3 regions of the Psychrobacillus sp. FSL W7-1493 genome follow, and region 2 is predicted to be linked to each of the others. Evidence: riboswitches for the same ligand, from Rfam matches in the RefSeq annotation. Region 2 holds a riboswitch; each other region holds the start of a gene.

Region 1 (2,202 bases), 3.0 Mb from region 2:
TACATTTAGTCCCGCATTCTCCAACACTTTAAGCTCTTCCTCAGAACCTGTCGTATAAGCAATCACGACATCAGGGTTGATCTCCAAAATACGCTCTGCATTAAAGCTCATAGAATCGGAAATCCGTTCAATATCTTGTGCTTCTACTGGGTAGTTATCATAGTCTGTTACACCTACAATTTTTTCGCCAACACCAAGAGCGAATAAGATTTCAGTGTTACTCGGTTGCAGAGAAACAATTGTTTCTGGAACCTCTTCAAATATAATTTCTTTACCCCTATCATCCGTTACGGAATATTCCTTTATTTCTTCCGAGACAGTTTCTTTATCTGCCTGACACCCTACAAGAAATACAGATATTAATAATACCGCTAACCAATTCCTTAACTGTTTGTTCATTTGTTATTCCTCCACTTTTTTCTTTTTTTGTATTGGATATGATTTACTAACAAATTGAATTTCATCTACCCCGTGCTGTTTATTTACATAGACCGCCATGACAAACAACACATTTGCCAGTAGCTGTGTATAGTCGAATAATATCTCTGGCACTTCTCTTTCTAATGAAACCTTATGTAATGCCCTAACAGATTTCTTCGCTTCACTCCGACAGACATGTAATTCACAGGCTGCGGTAGAACCTTGTGGCAGTACAAATAGATTTACTCTACCTTCCACTTCACTTACGTAAAAATCATACATATCACTAAGAATATTTAAATCTTGTTCGCTAATTGCCAACTTACCTCTAACAGAACCATTTAAGTGATATGCCATAGGTGCCAGGTACATTAAGTCTTCGTAAACTCTTGGTATATCCTTTGTTAAAGATGCAGCAAGTCCTATCCGAGTGGTCAATGAATCCGTTTGGATTTCAAAATCTACAGTAGAAGGTTTCTCTCTCATAAATGGATAACAAATATAACGTAAATCCTTTTTCATCTCCTAGCCTCCTTTCCAATGTATTTGTGAAATTTCAGCAATAAAATACTCGACTTCTTACAGCACAAAAAAACGCCACCCCTAAAAGGGCGGCGCAATACCTATTTATCGTTAGAAATTCAATCTCAAAATAGAAACGTGCCGTACAATCCCTTAACTTCCGAAGAGTATTTATACGTTCAAGAAAAGGCTGGTCTCCTGGCTCATGCATCATTTTACTCTAAGAACCTTCCCATCGACTTCTAGCCGACAGTGGTATTTTTCTTATTTCATTAGCATTTACAGTTGCGGATACAGCTTCGGTTTTTCACCGAATTCCCAATTAAGCTGACAAGTCAGCACCTTTTCCCTGCAAAATTATTCACTTATCGTAAGTGTACCATAGCCTCTCATTCGAATGATAGAAGCTTGTCCGTCTATTTTCTTTCCTTACTATCAATCTTTAATCATTTTGATTTCTCTTATATTTATGCTACTGTTTTTATATGAAAAAATTTATCCCACTTTTACTTTTAATTCTCTTTGTATTTATTGCTTCTGGACAGACGTCCGAGCAGCAGTCTTTAGAGACTGTGCTTAAAAACTGGCTTCCGAATAAGCCATTGGAGTCCTTTTTATCTTTATTTCATATTCCATATTGGGGATTTAATGTCTCTGTCGAGGAACGTGGCTACTATGCATTTGTTGAATTCTTAATAAGAAAAGGCACACACTTCTTTTATTTTGGTTTGATTAGCGTAGCCATTCATATTGCTTTGTCTAAAAGATTAAAATACCGAAAACTGGTGGCAATATTCATTACCTTTCTTCTTGGAGCTGCTGATGAATTCCATCAATCCTTTACGAGTGGACGATCCGCTCTTTTTCAAGATGTCCTACTAGATACAAGTGGTGCAATTTTTGCCATGCTAGTATTAACATTAGTACAACGTATAAAGCACAGAAAAAACGCTACCCCCTAAAGGGAAGCGTTTTCTATCTAACTATTTACGTCTTTTTATTAGCAAGAAAGCAATTCCTAGCGTAACTACGGAGAATACTGTAAGTATTTGGTTTATCGGAAGGATAGGTTTAAATTTCACATTCTCAGCGGTGATTTCATATACTCCTATCGGTTTTACCGAAAAGGCACCACCTGCTCCTTCTCCTTGGCCACTTGAATTTTGCTCATCCGTAATCTCAGTTCCACCTCCGCCACCTCCACCCACAAAATAGTTAACCTTGGCAACGGGTAAAACTTTTTTATTATCCAACACAATT
Region 2 (2,202 bases):
ATAACTCGCGGCATGCGAATCTTCCAGACGATATTTGTTGCAATCGCATCTGTACCCGTATCCCATAAAGTACTGATCGGTACCTTTACAGATCCGACCGACACACCTAGCCAAATGGCTACGATTAACGTAGCCAGTGACAAGATATAACCGATCATTGATTTACTCACTAAATGCCTCCGGATAAATAGCCTTAGCCACTTCCTCTAGGCCTTCTACTAAACGTGGACCTGGACGACTCGTTGCATCCTCATCCACTTGTACCACCTCATCATTTTGAATGGCAGTCACTGTGTCAAAACCATCACGCCGTTTCACCTTTTCTACAATTCCTTCTACGTAGTCATAGGTGATTAACATAACATCTGGGTTACGGCTTACTATTTCCTCTGGGTTAACTTGAAACCAGCCATCTTGATCGGCCATAATATTTTCTGCATTGACCATCGTTAAAATTTCTTGCATAAATGTCCCATTACCAGGAGTATAAATTTCTGGTACATCGGAAGTTTCTACGAATACTGTTTTCTTTGTCTCTACTTTTGCAACTTTTTCTTGAATTTCATCAACCTTTGCCTTCATATCCTCTATAACGGCTTGTGCTTCCTCATATTTCCCCGTTGCTCGGCCAATTTGTTCAATAGTTTTATAGGTTAAGTTAAAATCCTTTGCATCCTGTACCACAAATACCTTTACACCAGCATCTCGAAGCTGCTGTAATCCTGACTCTGCCATTGAAACAATGGATTCATGAGCGAATACGATATCCGGACTTAAAGAGATTATTTTTTCAATGTTATACTCCATGCCACCAATTTTTTCTTTTTCTAAGGCTTCCTTAGGGTAGCTCTCATAATCATTCACACCGATAATTTCTTCATCTAGCCCTAAAGCAAATAGAATTTCGGTATTGCTTGGAATCATAGATATAATTGATGTTGGGGCTTCCTCTAGCGTAATCTCTTGTCCTACTGCATCAGTGAGAGTCAGCGGAAATGCTGTTTCCGAGCTACCAACCTCTACACTATCTTCTTTTTCTAACGGAAGTGTTTCGGAATCATTGCACCCAGCCAATACAAACAGTGCTATCCCAATTAATAACCAAAACTTTTTCATCCTTCATTCCTCCTAATTTTAAACAATAAAAAATCCCCCATCCTAGGATGAGAGATAGATAGGTATAAATCTGCCAAAAATACCGAAAGCGGACCTACACCAGACCTATCCGCGTAGGTAATGGGTGTGCACATAAAGGCAGGTTTTCTGGCTTATGATGCACATGCATCACTTACAGTGGCGGGACCGCGCTGGACTCTAACCAGCTTCCCTTTTAACTCTAGTATCCAATAACTAGAGCACCTTTACGCAAATGTTATTCTATTGTTTCTTGCATTTATTATACCTTATATTTAGATGTTGTCGAGATGATGTCGGGATTTGAGAAAGGCATCCGTTTCATAATTTCAAAAATACGAACAATTAATAAAGAATATTCAAGTTTATATACTTTTATATGTGGAAAGTAGAATTGATTTTCGCTCATATCTCGGACGATCTTTCGAGGGGGGGAGCGATAAGTCATCACCTGTCGCTTACGCGCAAGGTTGTGATGTCTGAGCTGTCTCACTCATCCCTACTTGTGCCACCGCCTGCCGCTACAATCAATTTTAGAAAAGGTTCGTGTTTAACTATTTTGAGAAATGAATCTTCTCCAGCTCAAGCGAGGTAAAAAAACAGTAGTAATTGATTAAAGGTGATTTCAGTGAAATTTTTACATTCATATTATCGAAATCATTTCACGTTTCACTTTCTGACCTTCTATAAAGCTAGGGGAGTAGCATTTTTGTAGCTTAAGTAAAAAATGTCCATCTCCTATTAGAAAATATTCGAGAGATACTCACCCCTAATGCTATTAATAAAAATCACAGTACACAATCCACTCTTGTTTGTCTTGATTATAGAAAAAATAGAAGCTACCACTGTCTACTATGTTGAATTGCGCTTTCGCATCAGAGCTTATCTGAAAGACAAAGGGATATTCGTCACCATAGGAGACTCCGCTCTGGGTAAAGGAAGGATATCCTCCAACCTTATGCATAGGATAGATATCTTCCACGATATCATCGTAATATTCGATCGCATCCTCTAATTCAATGCGTAAAATCTCGTCTACAATTTCTGGTGGTATATCATCAGAGTCCC
Region 3 (2,202 bases), 3.2 Mb from region 2:
GATGAGCTTCGTCATTTAATATTCTATCCTTTGGAACAGCTTCTCCAATTGCCACTACTGATTTCTCCTTTTGCATTTTCTCAAAAATATCACTCATCTTCCCCTCAAGTTCTAGGCCATTATAAAAGATGATATCTGCATCTTCTAATACTTGTAGGTCCCCTTGTGTTGCCTTGTAAAGATGTGGATCTACACCTGGCCCCATTAAGGATTTAACCACCACATAATCGCCGGCAATCTTTTTAACCGCATCTCCAATTTGACCCGTAGTTGTGACTACTAGGGGCTTATCGTCATTAGCCTTCCCGGAATTATTGTCACTACAGCCAACCAATAAAAAACTCGCAATCAAAAAAACAAAGAACTTTTTCACTTAGCACACTCCTTTTCCTTTGTTATAAATTATTTCCTTAAGGAAACTTTTAGAATAAAAAAATATAATTTTCTTTCGTGATAATAAATTTCCTTAAGGAAAGATTTGTTCAATAGGTTAACATTTCGATTTTGAATTGTCAAACTAATTTATGTAAAATTGAAAAAAATGTGACTACATAATTTATGGGCACTATTCTCAAATTAAATAATATCGGTTACTGATTTTTTACAGTTCTTAAGAAAACGATTTTTTCGTATGACTTTTAGACAAGTGCTATACTGTAGAAACAATGATAGTGGGGAGGTAATGATATGCAATATTCAAAATCTAAAATGGAAGAGCTTGTGAAGTTTAGTCCAGACTTAGCAAAAAGATTGAAGGAAGTAATGAAGGAGCATGACTTAGAAAAAAGTTTTGCTTTGAAAGCTTTGTACCATTCAGAAGTAAAAGACGGCGGGAAATATCAAAGGGATTACCAGGATCTTTAAACTTGAGAAAAAGGAGGCTGGGTCAAACCTCTCCTCCAAATAAAAAGCCTCGAAAATTTTTACGAACTAGTAAAGTTTTTGGGCTCATATTCCATGATTTACAGTTGTTTTCCGTTACGGCAGAATCATTTCGGGGGAATGACTTCCATCTCCTCGTTGTTGTCTCCTCCTCTACAAACAACTAGAATAGAGAAATTCCTTAGAAGGAAGTATCTAGCAAAAAAATAGTAAAACGTGAAATCAAATAGACGATTTCACGTTTTTTATTTATTGATTAGTTATGTACCAAGCACTCTTTATGGAATCCTTTTAACACATGTAGCTGTCAAAAGGATGAATACTCCTAAGACTTACTCTTCTTTTTGTCCAGAAATCTCATTTTTCATTTGATGGTGTGCATCCATTAAATGACGATGCATAATTTTTTTTTCCTCTATGCTCGAGGTTGAATTAAGCTCAATGTCTTTTTTCAATTCCTCAAAGGTAGACTGTAGTGATATTGATGTATTTGTAACATGGTTTGTCATTAATACTTGTCTAAAGTATGCAATATAAATATCTTTTTTCATTTACAAATTCCTCTCTTTTGTACGTAAAAAAGCATCCTCTTTTTTATAAAAGAAGATGCTAGTTAGTATAATTTTTTGATCAGTACGATTAGAAACTTAATAAAATCCACTATGAAAACAGGACCGTAGTAGCCCCTGTAATTTTATTATGTTTTTCGTACGACAGTAAAATCAAGCAATTGCTTGTTCATAGCTGACTTAACACCCTCCTATCCGCGTAGGTTTTCGGTGTGTACTTGAAATAGGCAGGTCTCCTGGCTCATGTTCATAGCTCTTCTTTCCTTCCCGTTGTTACACAGTGGTTTATAAAGAATCGCTCCCATTTACAGTTGCGGGACAGCGTCGGTCTTTCACCGAACTTCCCTTTTAAGTTCTTTTGCTGACAAAAGAACACCTAAATCTACACATTATTTAATTGTTCTTTCAATATAACATAAAATCTATTCAATGTAGCAAATTTGGATAAGCGACAGGTTGCACCTCTTTTTATAATCATTGGAGAGGTGAGGTAAATGTTTTTGAATAGAACAAGGGATTCCTATCAGCTGTATATTTTTATTTGCTTTGTATCGCAATTATTTTTTACGTATATATTTACAGTCAGCTTGTTGTATCACGTGAGCGTAGTTAAGCTGGATCCGTTGCAACTTGTTTTGGTGGGAACGGTACTAGAGTTATCTGTATTTCTATTTGAAATTCCAACAGGAGTGGTATCCGACTTGAAGAGCCGAAAGCTGTCCATTATTATTGGGTATTTTTTAATAGGAAT

The links. A riboswitch is a leader RNA that binds a small molecule or an ion and turns the genes downstream of it on or off. The one in region 2 is predicted to bind cobalamin.
Region 1: it holds a riboswitch for cobalamin, as region 2 does, so the genes downstream of both, MKX96_RS01935 (hypothetical protein) here and MKX96_RS16640 (ABC transporter substrate-binding protein) in region 2, are expected to answer to the same signal.
Region 3: it holds a riboswitch for cobalamin, as region 2 does, so the genes downstream of both, MKX96_RS00590 (hypothetical protein) here and MKX96_RS16640 (ABC transporter substrate-binding protein) in region 2, are expected to answer to the same signal.

Annotation. Positions count from the first base shown of each region.
Region 1 covers NZ_JBBOSB010000001.1:377,696-379,897, reverse strand. The annotation lists gene MKX96_RS01940 (ABC transporter substrate-binding protein) at 1-399, opposite strand, end outside; gene MKX96_RS01935 (hypothetical protein) at 403-942, opposite strand; cobalamin riboswitch at 1,114-1,303, opposite strand; gene MKX96_RS01930 (VanZ family protein) at 1,428-1,904, shown strand; gene MKX96_RS01925 (GerW family sporulation protein) at 1,926-2,202, opposite strand, start outside.
Region 2 covers NZ_JBBOSB010000001.1:3,360,550-3,362,751, forward strand. The annotation lists gene MKX96_RS16635 (FecCD family ABC transporter permease) at 1-158, opposite strand, end outside; gene MKX96_RS16640 (ABC transporter substrate-binding protein) at 163-1,116, opposite strand; cobalamin riboswitch at 1,237-1,378, opposite strand; gene MKX96_RS16645 (DUF1963 domain-containing protein) at 1,913-2,202, opposite strand, start outside.
Region 3 covers NZ_JBBOSB010000001.1:117,921-120,122, forward strand. The annotation lists gene MKX96_RS00580 (metal ABC transporter solute-binding protein, Zn/Mn family) at 1-373, opposite strand, end outside; gene MKX96_RS00585 (hypothetical protein) at 688-864, shown strand; gene MKX96_RS00590 (hypothetical protein) at 1,215-1,433, opposite strand; cobalamin riboswitch at 1,661-1,846, opposite strand; gene MKX96_RS00595 (MFS transporter) at 1,946-2,202, shown strand, end outside.